DNA from 2 places in the Thioalkalivibrio sp. ALE30 genome. Region 2 is predicted to be linked to the other one. Evidence: predicted binding sites of a transcription regulator. Region 2 holds the regulator's gene; the other holds the start of a gene.
The links. The regulator sigma-54, encoded in region 2, starts transcription at its own class of promoters, with help from an activator protein. The targets are predictions, from matches to a motif close to TGGCANGNTNCNTGCTT.
Positions count from the first base shown of each region.

Region 1 (7,060 bases), on a different contig from region 2:
TTCTGGTTGTCCTGCATGGTGGAGATCAACGCCTCCTGCGGGACATCCAGGAAACGCGGGTCGAAGCCGCCGGTCAGGGCCACCGGCCACTCTACCAGTGCGGTCACCTCGTCCAGCAGGTCGGCATCCACCAGTGCGCGCCCGCCCAGGGCCTTGGCCTGTTCGTGCACCTGGGCCAGGATGTTTTCGCGCCGCGCCTCGAACGACGGCTCGACAAAGCCGGGGCTGCGCAGCCGCTCGGCGTAGTCGTTGCCGCGCTTCAGCTCCAGCGCGCCGGGCTGGTGGAAGCGGTGACCATGCGTGGCCCGCCCGGCGGTCTGTTCCAGCACCGTCATCTCCAGCACCTCGGTCCCGTGCAGGACCACCAGCCAGTGCGCGGGGCGCACGAACTCGGTGCGGCTGCTGCCCCAGCGCATGCGCTTGGGCGTGGGCAGGGCTTCGAGCGCGGCCTCCAGCATCTCCGGCAGCAGCTCGCCGAGGGCGCGGCCCGGCTGCATCTGGCGGAAGACCAGGTACTCGCCCTTGTCGGTGGTCTCGCGCTCCAGACGCTCGACCTCCACGCCGCAGGAGCGGGCAAAGCCCAGCACCGCTTTCGTCGGCTCGCCGGCATCATCGAAGGCGGCGGCCACGGCCGGTCCGCGACGCTCCTGGAGCTGGTCCGGCTGCTGCCCCGGGACGTCCGGGAACAGCACCGCCAGCCGGCGCGGGGTGGCGAAGACCTCGGGCGCGCCCGGCGCCAGCCCGGCCTCGCTCAGCCGGTTGGCCAGACCATCGGCCAGGGCATCACGCAGGCGCGGCAGGGCGGCGGGGGGCAGCTCCTCGGTGCCCAGTTCGATCAGCAGTTCACGGGCTTCAGCCATGTCGAGTCCAGTTCGGGTCCATCACGACCGCGCGCAAGGGCACGCGGTCCGGAAAATAGGTTCAGGCGGCGTCGGGCTTGTTCGTATCGTCGTCGGCGCACAGCGGGAAGCCCAGGGCCTCGCGCGACTCGTAGTACTTCTGCGCGACGTTTCGCGACAGTTCGCGCACACGCAGGATGTAGCGCTGGCGCTCGGTGACCGAGATCGCGCCGCGGGCATCCAGCAGGTTGAAGCTGTGCGAGGCACGCAGCATCTGTTCGTAGGCCGGCAGCGGCAGGCCCAGCTCGATCATGCGGTCGCTCTCGTTCGCATGCTGATCAAAGGCGGCAAACAGGGCGTCGCGGTCAGCGTGCTCGAAGTTGTAGGTGGACTGCTCCACCTCGTTCTGGTGATAGACGTCGCCGTAGGTGACCGCGCGCCCGTCCGGGCCGATGGTCCACACCAGGTCGTAGACGCTCTCCACCCCCTGCAGGTACATCGCCAGACGCTCCAGCCCGTAGGTGATCTCGCCGGAGACCGGGTGGCAGTCGAGCCCGCCCACCTGCTGGAAATAGGTGAACTGGGTGACCTCCATGCCGTTCAGCCAGACCTCCCAGCCCAGCCCCCAGGCGCCGAGGGTCGGGGATTCCCAGTTGTCCTCGACGAAGCGGATGTCGTGGGTCAGCGGATCGAAACCCAGCGCCTCCAGCGAACCGAGATAGAGGTCCTGGATGTCCGGCGGCGACGGCTTCAGCAGCACCTGGAACTGGTAGTAGTGCTGCAGGCGGTTGGGGTTGTCGCCATAGCGACCATCGGTCGGGCGCCGGCTGGGCTGCACATAGGCGGCGCGCCACGGCTCGGGACCGATGGAGCGCAGGAAGGTCGCCGGGTGAAAGGTACCGGCGCCCATCTCCATGTCGTAGGGCTGCAGGACCACGCAGCCGTGATCGTTCCAGTAGTCCTGCAAGCGACGGATCAGGTCCTGGAAGGTGGGGCTGCTGCTGGACGGGGTGCGTTCGTGCGCCATGCGGGATCCCGGGTCAGGGCAAAGCGGACAGTATATCGGCCGGGCTCCAGCCTCGGCCACCGTCAGCGTCAGCGCGAAACGCGGAGACGCCCGCGCGAGTCGGCGCTTTCCCTGTGGCGGCAGTCGGTTTTGCGCCAGCCGGGAAGGCGCCCATACTGGAGGCTTGATCCGGTTCGGAGAACCGCCCTGAGCGAGCCGCACGCCAATTCGGAGCCGACGGTGACCGCGGAGAACGGTCAGCGCTACCGCGACACCCGCCGAGTGACGCTGGTGGGCGCGACCGTGAACAGCTTTCTGGCCGTCGCGCAGCTACTCAGCGGCTGGCTTCTGAACTCGCAGGCGCTGGTCGCGGACGGCGTGCATACGCTGTCGGACCTCATCACCGACGGTGTCGTGCTGTTCGCGGCGCGCAAGGCTGCGGCGTCCCCCGACCAGGACCACCCGTACGGCCATGCCCGCATCGAGACCCTCGCAACGGTGATCGTCGGGGTCTTTCTGGCAGCCGCGGGGCTGGGGATCGCCTGGGCAGCCGGCAGCCGGCTGGTCGACCCCGAGGCCATGACCGGTCCCGCCAATATGGCCATCTTCTTTGCCGCGCTGACCCTGGTCGCGAAGGAGGGCCTGTACCAGTACACCCATCGAGTGGCGAAGCGCCTGCGCTCGCGGATGCTGGATGCCAATGCCTGGCACCACCGCACGGATGCGATCTCGTCGCTGTTCGTACTGGCCGGCGTGGGCGCGGCAGTGGCCGGCTTCCCGTGGGCGGACGCCCTGGCGGCGCTGATCGTGGCGCTGTTCATCCTGCATATCGCCGGGCGCCTGATCGTGCGCGCCGCGGCGGAGCTGATCGACACCGCGCTGGAGCCGGAAAAGGTGGATCGCATTCACCGCACCATCCTGGACGTGCCCGGGGTGAAGGATGCGCACATGCTGCGCACCCGGCGCCACGGCAGCGACGTGGTGGCCGATGTGCACATCCAGGTCGCGCCGATGATCTCGGTCTCCGAGGGGCATCGGATCGCCGATGCGGTGTTCCATTCGGTGACCGACGAGCATGACCGGGTCAACGACATCACGGTGCACGTGGACCCGGAGAATGACGCGGAGCAGGCACGCAGTTCGACGCTGCCGTTACGGCCGGTTCTGGTAGAGGCCCTGCGCGAGGCCTGGGCCGACACCCCGGAGCTGGACGCGGTGGAGCACCTGTCCCTGCACTACCTGGGCGGCCGGGTGCACATGACGCTGACCTTGCGCCTTGACGGGGCAACCGCTGCTCCGGACCTGGAGGCGCGGGCCCGGGCCCTGGCTGACCGGCTGCACGCCCACCCGCAGGTGGGCGACATGCTGGGCGAGGTCACGCTACTCTATCGTCCGTGCACTCATTAGGTGCGGCACACCCCGGCAAGCACCATCTTTGTGCATATACGGCACCATGATGGTGCAGAAGGGAGGCGGCGCGGCACCCGGGGTGCCCGTTTTTCGCGCGCCCGGGCCGAATCGGGCCGGATGGCATGATGCCTGCATAATGACCCACGAAGCCGTGCAGGGGCCAACAGGCCGGCCGGCCAAAATCGAAGACTCAAGTGAAGACCAAGGAGATCCCCATGTCCGCAGCCGACGTGCTGAACCAGATCAAGGAAAAGGAAGTGCGCTTTGTCGACTTCCGCTTTACCGACTCCAAGGGCAAGGAACAGCATGTGACCATGCCGGCCCACGACATCGACGAAGAGACCTTCGAGGAAGGCAAGATGTTCGACGGCTCCTCGATCTCCGGCTGGAAGGGGATCAACGAGTCCGACATGATCCTGATGCCGGACGCCGAGTCGGCCGTGATCGACCCGTTCTTCGAAGACATGACCATGAACATCCGCTGCGACGTGGTCGAGCCGGCCACCATGCAGGGCTACGACCGCTGCCCGCGCTCCCTGGCGCGCCGCGCCGAGGCCTACCTGCAGAGCACCGGCATCGCGGACACCGCGCTGTTCGGTCCGGAGAACGAGTTCTTCATCTTTGACGACGTGAAGTGGGGTACCAGCCTGTCCGGTTCCTACTGCCGCGTGGACTCCCAGGAGGCGTCCTGGAACTCCGAGCGCGTCTACGAGGACGGCAACATCGGGCACCGCCCGGGCGTGAAGGGCGGCTACTTCCCGGTCCCGCCGGTCGACAGCCTGCACGACATCCGCTCCACCATGTGCGAAGTGATGACCGAGATGGGTCTGGAGACCGAGGTGCACCACCACGAGGTGGCCACCGCCGGCCAGTGCGAGATCGGCGTGGGCCCGGCGACCCTGACGCAGAAGGCCGACGAGGTGCAGATCCTGAAGTACGTGGTGCAGAACGTGGCCCACATCCACGGCAAGACCGCGACCTTCATGCCCAAACCGATCGTCGGCGACAACGGCTCCGGCATGCACGTGCACCAGTCGCTGTCCAAGGACGGCAAGAACCTGTTCTCCGGTGACCTCTACGGCGGCCTGTCCGAGACCGCGCTGTACTACATCGGCGGCATCATCAAGCACGCCCGCGCGCTGAATGCCTTCACCAACCCGTCCACCAACAGCTACAAGCGTCTGGTGCCGGGCTTCGAGGCGCCGGTCATGCTGGCCTACTCCGCCCGTAACCGCTCGGCCTCGCTGCGCATCCCGTTCGTGATGAACCCGAAGGCGCGCCGGATCGAGCTGCGCTTCCCGGACTCCACCGCCAACCCCTACCTGGCCTTCGCCGCGATGCTGATGGCCGGCCTGGACGGCATCCAGAACAAGATCCACCCCGGCGACGCGATGGACAAGAACCTCTACGACCTGCCGCCGGAAGAGGAAAAGGGCATCCCGCAGGTCTGCCATTCGCTGGACCAGGCGCTGGAAGCCCTGAACCAGGACCGCGAGTTCCTGACCCAGGGTGGCGTGTTCACCGACGACATGATCGATGCCTACATCGACCTGAAGATGGAAGACGTCACGCAGATGCGCATGACCACCCATCCGATCGAGTTCGACATGTACTACAGCCTGTAAGGCGTCCGCTTCCGGCCCCTCGGGGCCGCGAGGCCATCCGCCGCCGCGCCCTCCGGGGCCGGCGGCTTTTTTGTGTCTGGGGGGTTCCACGGGGACCGGCGGGCCAAGCCCCGTTCGTCATCACCGCCGGCGATGCCGGATCGGGCATTTCGGGCAGCACAAATGAAAGGCCCCGCGGATGGTCGATCCGCGGGGCCTTCTCGTGTGGCACCGGAAGGACTCTCCCGGGCCTCTGACCGTTCATCGGCAATCAGGCGTGCCAGCCGAACTCCTCGGCCTTCTGCTGTGCCAGCGCCGGGATGTCGGTGGCCACGAACTTCTCGTACAGCACCTGCACCCCGATCATGTGGTTGATCACCGCGTCCAGCTGGACCTGGGTCGCGGCCGGGGTGTCCTCGGACTCGTGCAGCTCGAACACTTGGCGCACGCCCTCCGGATCCAGCAGACCGGCCTCCTCGACCTTCTCCGGCGCGAGGTAGCGATCGGCCAGGGCCTTCATCGCCGCCCACTTGACCGGATCGGTATGCGCCGGCGGGGCCATGAACGCGAACTTCTCGCGCTCGTAGAGCACCTTCGGCAGCAGGCCCTTCATCGATTCGCGCAGCACGTACTTCTCGGTCGGGCCCTTGATGCGCATGGTCGGCGGCAGGTGGGCGGCGAACTCGGCCAGGTGGTGATCGAGGAACGGCGGGCGCGCCTCCATCGAGTTGGCCATGTCCATGCGGTCGCCGCCCCAGGTCAGGATCTGGCCTTCCAGCATGGTCTTGATCCAGACGTACTGGGCCTTGTCCAGCGGGTGCCGGCCTTCCAGCATGTCGTTGTCCAGGGCATCGGCGATCGCCTTGCCCGGCTGGTAGCCCTGCATGCGCTCGCGGCGCTTCGGATGCAGCAGGCCCGGCACGTGGTCAGACGCGGCCAGCCACGGCTGCAGGCAGGACGGGGTGAAGCCCATCATTCGGGTGAACTCGGGGTCATCCACCTCGTCCTCGGCCAGCATCGCGCCGGAGACCAGCTCGTTGGACTCGTTCAGCATCTGCTGCCAGGCCTGACGGTCGGCCTCCGGCAGGGTATCCAGCCCGTGCAGGAACATGTCGCGGCGGAACGCCGGGTAGCCGCCGAACAGCTCGTCCGAGCCCTCGCCGGTGACCACCACCTTGTAGCCGGCCTTGTTCACGTGGCGGCTCATCAGGAGCTTGGCCACGCCGAGGGTGTTGTAGATGGTGCGCTCGGCGTGCCACAGCGCCTCTTCGAAGTTGTCGTAGAGGTGGTCGGCGTTCAGGGTCATGATGTCCTGATCGGCGCCGACACTCTCGGCCATCTCGCGGGCGATCGCGGTCTCGTCGTAGTCGTCGTTGTCGAAGCCGATGGTGAAGGCCTTGACCGGCGACTGCTGGCTGGCCGAGGCCAGCCCCAGGGTGATGCAGGAGTCGATCCCGCCGGAGAGGTAGCAGGCCACCGGCACGTCGGCCTCCAGGCGCAGCTGGACGGCCTCCATCAGCTTCTCGCGCACGCCCTCGATCCAGTAGTTCTCGTCGGTCTCGCTCTCGGGCGGGCGCTCGGAGGCCAGCGGGAAGTCCATGTCCCAGTACTTCTCCTGGCGGATCTTCAGCTTGCCGTGGGCGCGCTCGACGATGACCATGTGGCCCGGCTTGACCTGCTGGATGCCCTCGAAGGCGGTGGTGCCGGGCACCATGGTCTGCATCAGCTGGTGGTACAGGCCATCATCGGAGAACTGGCGCGGCACATCGGGGTTGGCGAACAGCACCTTCAGTTCGGAGCCGAACACGAAACTGCCGTTGGCCTCGGTGAAGTACAGCGGCTTGATGCCGAAGCGGTCGCGGATCAGGATCAGCCGGTCGTGCTTGCGGTCATACAGCGAGATCGCGAACTCCCCGCGAAAGTGCTTCACCGCGTCCTCCAGCCCCTCGCGCTGGTACAGGTGCATCACCATCTCGGAATCGCTCTTGGTGCGGAACTTCACCCCGCGCGAGGTGAGATCGGTGCGGATGCGCTTGTAGTCGTACAGCTCGCCGTTAACCGCGGTCATAATCTCGCCGTTGGTCATGCAGAACGGCTGGCGCCCGCGGTTCTCGTCGAGGTCGATGATCGACAACCGCGCGTGGGAGAATCCCACACCACGGTCGTCCTGCGTCTTGTAGCCAAAGCCGTCAGGACCGCGG
Region 1 is NZ_KB898170.1:173,170-180,229, reverse strand. It holds gene glyS (glycine--tRNA ligase subunit beta) at 1-860, opposite strand, end outside; gene glyQ (glycine--tRNA ligase subunit alpha) at 922-1,866, opposite strand; gene D107_RS0105770 (cation diffusion facilitator family transporter) at 2,086-3,252, shown strand; gene glnA (glutamate--ammonia ligase) at 3,471-4,880, shown strand; gene asnB (asparagine synthase (glutamine-hydrolyzing)) at 5,131-7,060, opposite strand, start outside.
Region 1: a site for sigma-54 is predicted at 3,374-3,390, ahead of glnA (glutamate--ammonia ligase). Genes of this name have one in related genera too.

Region 2 (7,060 bases):
TTGCCGGATCCGGACAGACCGCTGACGATCAGCAGGCGCATGGCGGACTCAGCCCTCCGGGTCCGGGTTAGGGACGGTCGTGGCGGGCACGGCCCGGTGGTAGGGCGGCTCCTCGGCCTCGCCGCTCATCTGCCGGCGCTGGCGGGCGCGCAGGTCATCCCCGGCGATGTAGCCCTGCATGTGCAGCATGTGGTTGCGCACGGCGGCCTCGATCATCACCGCGATGTTGCGACCCGGCGCCACCGGGAGGCTGATCAGCGGAATCCGCAGGCCGAGGATGTCGATCTCGCCGCGGCGCCCGTTCAGCCGGTCGTCGGGGACCGGAGAGGGCTCGCCGTGATCGCGCAGGTCGATAATCAGCCGCAGGTACTTGCCGCCCTTGATTGCGGAGTCGCCGTACATCGCGCGGATGTTCAGCACCCCCAGGCCGCGTACCTCGAGCAGGTCCTGGAGCAGGGCCGGGCAGTGACCGCGCACGATGTCGGGGGCGATGCGCGCGAACTCGGGGGCATCGTCGGCGATCAGGCGGTGCCCGCGCGAGATCAGCTCCAGCGCCACCTCGCTCTTGCCGACGCTGGAGGCCCCGCTGATCAGGACGCCGATGCCGAGGATCTCCATGAACACGCCATGGCGCACCTCGAAGTGCGCCAGACGCTGCTGCAGGAAGTAGCGCAGCAGCGCGATGATCTCGTGGCTGCTGGTGCTGGAACACAGGATCAGCGGCAGCGCCTCCTGCGGGGCATGGGGCATCTCCGAGAACGGGCAGGTGTCCTCGGCGAAGATCACCGCGGTGGTGCCGGTGCGGGCCATCTCCAGGATCAGGTCGTTGCGCTGGTCGTCGCTGAGGCCGGCGATGTAGCGGGCCTCGAAGTCCCCGATGACCTGGATGCGGTTGGGGCGGATCAGGTTGAGGTGGCCGGCCAGTGGCAGGTCATCCCCGTCCTCGCCGACGAGCTTGCGGTCGTGGGCGGCGTGCTCGCCATGCACGAAGCGCAGATCCAGGCGGTTGCCCATGGCCTGGATCAGGCTCTCCACGTTGATGTCGCGGGCAATCCCGCCTTCGCCCAGTGCCTCGTTCATGAGCAGGGCCGGCGGGGACCGGTGGCGTGGCAGGGTGCGGGGCGCACGGGATCAGCCCTCGCGGAAGCGGCGGACGAGTTCCTGTTCCAGGCTGGCGGCATCGCTGGCCCGGCGCAGGGCGGCAATGGTGTCCGGTTGCGAAAGCCCGCGCGCCAGCTGGGCCAGCAGGTCGAGGTGATCGCTGGTGGCGGCCTCCGGGACCAGCAGGGCGATCAGGATATCGACCGGCTCGTGGTCCATGGCGTCGAAGTCGACGCCGCTCTCCAGGCGCAGGACGGCCACGCGCGGAGCCTCGAGATCGGCCAGGCGGCCATGGGGGATCGCAACCCCATGGCCCAGGCCGGTGGAGCCCAGCTTTTCGCGCGCGGACAGGGCCTCGAAGATCGCGGTGCTGCCCGGTCCGCCGGCATCACCGCCGCCGGCGAGGAGTTCCGACAGGGCCTCCAGGGCCCGCTTCTGACTGGAGCATTCCGGCTCCAGGCGGATGCGCTCGGCGGTGATCAGCTCGGCAATGGACATGGGTCAGGAGGCCTGCTCGCGGTTGCGCTGGGCGCCCTCGGCCCGGTGATGATCCTTGACCTTTTCCTTGTGCTTGATCAGCTGGCGGTCGACCTTGTCGATCAGCGCGTCGATGGCGGCGTACATGTCCTCGTGGGAGGCCTCGGCGTGGATGTGATTGCCGCTGACCTGGAGATTCGCCTCGGCCTTGTTGAACTGGTTCTGGGTCTTCTCGTGGGTCAGCACGACGTGCACGTCGATGACCTTGTCGAAGTGGCGCTCCAGCTTCGCGAACTTCTCGTTGACGTAGTCGCGCAGGGCGTCGGTGAGGTCCACATGGTGGCCGGTCAGGTTGATCTGCATGGTCGGGACTCCTTGGTTACTTGTGGCCGGTGGGCATGGAGGCCATCTGCCGGCGTTCGCTGGATGAAGGGATGTGCATCGCCTCGCGGTACTTGGCCACGGTGCGACGCGCCACATTGATGCCCCGGTCCGCCAGGATCTGGGCGAGCCGGGCATCGCTGAGCGGCTTGTTCGCGGGTTCGTCGTCGATCAATTCGCGAATCATGGCACGGATGGCGGTGGCGGAACACTCGCCACCGTCGTTGGTGCCGACGTGGCTGGAGAAGAAATACTTGAACTCGAAGACTCCGCGCGGGGTGTGCATGTATTTCTGGGTGGTCACCCGGGAGATGGTCGATTCGTGCATCTCCAGGATCTCGGCGATATCGCGCAGGATCAGTGGCTGCATCGCGACCTCGCCATGTTCCAGGAAGCCTTGCTGGCGATGGACAATCGCCTCGGCGACGCGCAGCAGGGTGTCGTTGCGGCTGTGCAGGCTCTTCAGGAACCAGCGCGCCTCCTGCAGCTGGTCGCGCATGAAGGCACTGTCGCGGGCATCCGATACCTGGCGCACCATGCCGGCGTAGAGGTCGTTGATACGGATGCGTGGCGCGATCTCCGGGTTCAGCTCCACGCGCCAGCCCTCCGGGGTGTGGCGCACGTAGACATCGGGCACCACGTATTCGGAGGTGGCGGCACTGATCTGCGCGCCCGGCCGCGGGTTCAGGGTGCGGATCAAGTCCAGGGCACGCGCCAGTTCGTCCGGGTCGCGCACACCCGACTGGCGTTGCAGGGCTTTGTAATCGCGCTTGCCCAGGCTGTCCATGCCGTGTTCCAGGATCGCCCGGGCGGCCTCGCGGGCGGGGGCGTCCGGGGCCAGTTCGCGCAGCTGGATCTCCAGGCATTCGCGCAGATCGCGCGCGCCCACGCCCAGCGGGTCGCACTGCTGGATCCAGTGCAGGACTGCCTCGACCTCGTCCACGCCGACGGGTTCTTCCTCGCCGCGGCTGATGGTCTCGGCCAGCGTCTCGAGGTCGCCTTCGAGATACCCGTCGGGGCTGATCGCGTCGATCAGGGCTGCGCCGATGCGCTGGTCGCGCGGAGTCAGGTGGCTCAGGTGCAGCTGCCACAGCAGGTGGTCCTGCAGGCCCTCGCCGTCGTCGTCGCTGGTGTTTTCCAGCGGGTCGCGGTCATCCACGCCCTTGGGGGCGGGCGGCGGTTCGTAGATGTCGTCCCAGCGGCTGTCGGTGGTGAGCTCCTCGGGAATCACGTCATCGCTGGTGGTGGTGGCCTCCATGCGGTCGCCTTCCACCACCTCGCCCTCCGCGTCCAGGCGCTCGGCCCCGCCCATGTCGTCCTCGTCCTCCACCTGTTCGAGCATGGGGTTGCTCTCCAGCGCCTGCTGGATCTCCACCTGTAGTTCGAGCGTGGACAGCTGCAACAGGCGAATGGCCTGCTGCAGTTGCGGGGTCATGGTGAGCGTCTGACCCAGCTGAAGATTCAGGCCGGGTTTCAGCATTGGCTATGCGGGTCGCGGGTGACCATAAGAGCGATCTTAAATCGTGCCTCTGGTTTGTGCACCGGCGCGGGTTGTGCGCGTGCCGGCATCACAGGCGGAAATTCTCGCCGAGATAGACCCGGCGCACCTGGGGATCGGCCAGTAGCTCGTCGGGTGTCCCGGCGGCCAGCAGGCGCCCCTCGCTCAGAATATAGGCCCTGTGGCAGATCCCGAGGGTTTCGCGCACGTTGTGATCGGAGATCAGAACCCCGATGCCGCGCGCTGCAAGGTGGCGAATTACATCCTGGATATCGCCCACCGAGATCGGGTCCACCCCGGCAAAGGGCTCGTCCAGGCAGATGAATTGCGGGTCACCGGCCAGGGCGCGCGCGATCTCGGCGCGCCGGCGTTCGCCGCCGGACAGCGCGATCCCGGGGCTGTGGCGCACGGTCTCGAGCTGAAACTCCTCGATCAGCGCGTCGCCGATACGCCGGCGTTCGTGGCGGTCCAGGCCGGGGCGCAGCTCCAGCACGGCCTGCAGGTTGTCCCACACGCTCAGGCGGCGAAAGATCGAGGCCTCCTGGGGCAGGTAGCCGAGACCGGCGCGGGCGCGCACGTGGATGGGCGCGCGGGTGATGTCGTGCCCGCCCAGGGTGATGCGCCCGGCGTTAGGGCGGATCAGCCCGACCAGGCTGTAGAAGCAGGTGGTCTTGCCGGCGCCGTTGGGACCCAGCAGGCCGACCACTTCACCGGGTGCGAGGTCGACATCCACCTGGTCGAGCACGGTGCGCTGGCCGTAGCGCTTGGTCAGTTCGCGCCCGATCAGGCGATCACGGGCCTCGGCGGGTGCTGGCGCCGGGCTGGTGGCGAATGCGTTCATTCGTCGTCGCGTGGCTGGATGGTGATGCGTACGCGTTCGCTGTCGCCCTCGCCGCGTTCGGCCTCGATCACGTCGGTGGTCAGGTCGTAGGTGATGCGCTTGCCGCGCGCCTCTTCGCTGGCGGTGATCACATGGGCCTGGTCGGTGAGGATCATGCGGTCCTCGTTCAGCAGGTAGTCGATGCGCAGCGCGGTGGCGATGCGCATCTCGCCGGTCTCGGGGTCGGGGGACTCCAGGCGGGCTGGCTCGCCGTGGGCCTCCATCTCGTAGGGGCGACGATCCCGGGTACGCACGTAGACCGTGTCGGCCTCCAGCGTCATGTCGCCGCGGATCACGATCACGTCCCCGGTGTAGGTGCCCAGGCCCTGGCGTTCGTCCATCTCCGCGTGGTCGGCGGTGATCTCCACCGGCAGCGAGGGTCCCGATCCCTGCTGGCCCAGGGCCGGCGTCGCCAGCAGGGCGGAGAGGAGGCCGGCCGCCGCAAGCAGGCCCGGCAGGCGGCGGCTATTCGGGATCGGGGTCATGCGCGGGGTCCTCCTCGCTCGCCTCGCTGTAGAGCGAGTACACGTCATGGAACAGCTCTATGGTATCCGCTCGCGAGTCCACGCGCAGTCCGGTGCCACGCTGGAACAGCCCGGGCTGGTTCAGGGTGGAGAGGGCGTCCGAGGTGGCGACCATGGTGTCTGTGGCGATGCGTATATCCCGCGAGTCGATGACCGTCTGCACGCGTTCGCCGCGGGCTGGTTGTACGCCGTGGGTGGGGCCGACCAGGTCCAGGGTTTCGTCAGCCGGGCGGTGCAGGGCCGCCGGGGCGGTCCAGCGCCATTCGATACCGCCATCGGCGAACAGGTCGAGTTCCGGGTCATCCACCCACTGCGGCCCGTCGCGGCCGAATTCGCGCAGTCGGGTGCCCTGCAGCCGGTGGGTCCGCTCACCGTCGTCGCCGGTGGCGTGCAGCGTGAATCCGTCGATCTGCAGGGTCACCTCGCCCTCGGGCGGGGTGACCTCGGCGGTTGCGGGGCTTGCGCACGCCAGCGTGAACAGGATCAACGGCGGCGCCAGACCGTACCGGTTGCGTCTCCGCCGGCTCATCCGTTCAGGTAGGTCTCGAGCAGGGCGTCCAGCCGGTCCTGCGCGGCCAGCAGCCCCTCGCAGGCCTCGCGCACGGCGCCGCGCCCGCCGTGGGCCTCGGTGACCCACTGGGCGTGGCGGCATACCAGCGGGTGGGCGTCCCCGACCGCGATCCCGAGCCCGACCCGCTGCATGGCCGGCAGATCGACGATGTCGTCGCCCATGAAGGCGGCTTCCGCCGGGTCATGGCCGGTGCGCTGCAGCAACTCGTGCAGGGCCTCGCCCTTGTCGCGGCGGCCCTGGATCAGGTGCTCCACGCCCAGGTCCCGCATGCGGTGTTCGACCACCCCGGAGGTGCGCCCGGTCAGGATGGCGATGTCGAGGCCGCCGTCCAGCGCCAGGCGGATCCCGTGGCCGTCGCGGCTGTTGAAGGCCTTGTACTGCTCGCCGCCATCGCCCAGGAACAGGCTGCCGTCGGTCAGCACGCCGTCCACGTCCAGGATCAGCAGGCGTACGGCCTGCTGGCGGGTGCGCAGGGTCGCGGCATCCAGGTTCATCAGGCCACCCCGGCGCGCAGCAGGTCGTGCATGTTGATCACGCCGACCAGGCGCTGGTCGGCGTCGGTGACCGGCAGGGCGTTGATGCGCCGGCTCTCCATGGTCTCGAGTGCCGTGACCGCCAGCCAGTCGGGCTGCGCGGTGTGGCCGCCGGTGGTCATCGCCTCGCCGATGGTCAGGCCGTCCAGGCTGTGCCCGGCATCCAGGGTGCGGCGCAGGTCGCCATCGGTGAACACGCCCTGGATGCGGTCGTCGGCGCCGGCCACGATCACCAGCCCGAGGCCCTTGCGGGTGATCTCGAACAGGGCGTCCTTCAGCGGGGCCTCCGGCGTGATGCGCGGGATCGCGTCGCCGGTGTGCATGATGTCGGCGACATGCACCAGCAGCCGCCGGCCCAGCCGGCCGCCGGGGTGCGAGCGGGCGAAGTCGTTGGCGGTGAAGCCGCGTGCATCCAGTACCGCGACCGCCAGGGCGTCGCCCATCGCCAGCGCCGCGGTGGTGCTGGAGGTGGGGGCCAGGCCCAGCGGGCAGGCCTCGCGCTCGACACTGACATCGAGGTGCACGGTGGCGTCGGCGCCCAGGCGCGAGCCGGGGTTGCCGGTCATCGCGATCAGCGGCACGCCCAGGCGCCGGATCAGCGGCAGGATGGTGAGGATTTCGTCGGTCTCTCCGGAGTTCGACAGCGCGATGACCACATCCTCGCGGGTGATCATCCCGAGATCGCCATGGCTGGCCTCGCCCGGGTGCACGAAGAACGCGGGGGTGCCCGTGGAGGCCAGGGTCGCGGCCAGCTTGCTGCCAATGTGCCCGGACTTGCCCATGCCGGTGACGATCACGCGGCCCTTGCACTCGAGGATGCAGCGGCAGGCCTCGAGGAAGCTGTCGTCGATGCGCCGGGCGAGGTTGTGCACGGCCTCGGCCTCGTCGTTGAGGACGGCCAGGGCCAGGTTGCGGGTGGTTTCGGGGTTGAAGTTCATGCAGTTGCCGTAATTCCCAAATAGACAAGGTAGCTTGCGAAGGCGACGAGGAGAAGGGCGCCCTGCCAGCGCAGGATCTGTCCCCGGCGGCCCAGCGCGATCAGGAACAGGGCCACCGTCAGTGCCAGCATCACGGGATAGTCGCGTGCGAGGACGT
Region 2 is NZ_KB898174.1:44,753-51,812, reverse strand. It holds gene rapZ (RNase adapter RapZ) at 1-41, opposite strand, end outside; gene hprK (HPr(Ser) kinase/phosphatase) at 49-1,080, opposite strand; gene D107_RS0110530 (PTS sugar transporter subunit IIA) at 1,132-1,599, opposite strand; gene hpf (ribosome hibernation-promoting factor, HPF/YfiA family) at 1,603-1,941, opposite strand; gene D107_RS0110520 (RNA polymerase factor sigma-54) at 1,958-3,439, opposite strand; gene lptB (LPS export ABC transporter ATP-binding protein) at 3,528-4,298, opposite strand; gene lptA (lipopolysaccharide transport periplasmic protein LptA) at 4,295-4,822, opposite strand; gene lptC (LPS export ABC transporter periplasmic protein LptC) at 4,803-5,348, opposite strand; gene D107_RS0110500 (HAD family hydrolase) at 5,387-5,926, opposite strand; gene D107_RS0110495 (KpsF/GutQ family sugar-phosphate isomerase) at 5,926-6,903, opposite strand; gene D107_RS0110490 (calcium/sodium antiporter) at 6,900-7,060, opposite strand, start outside.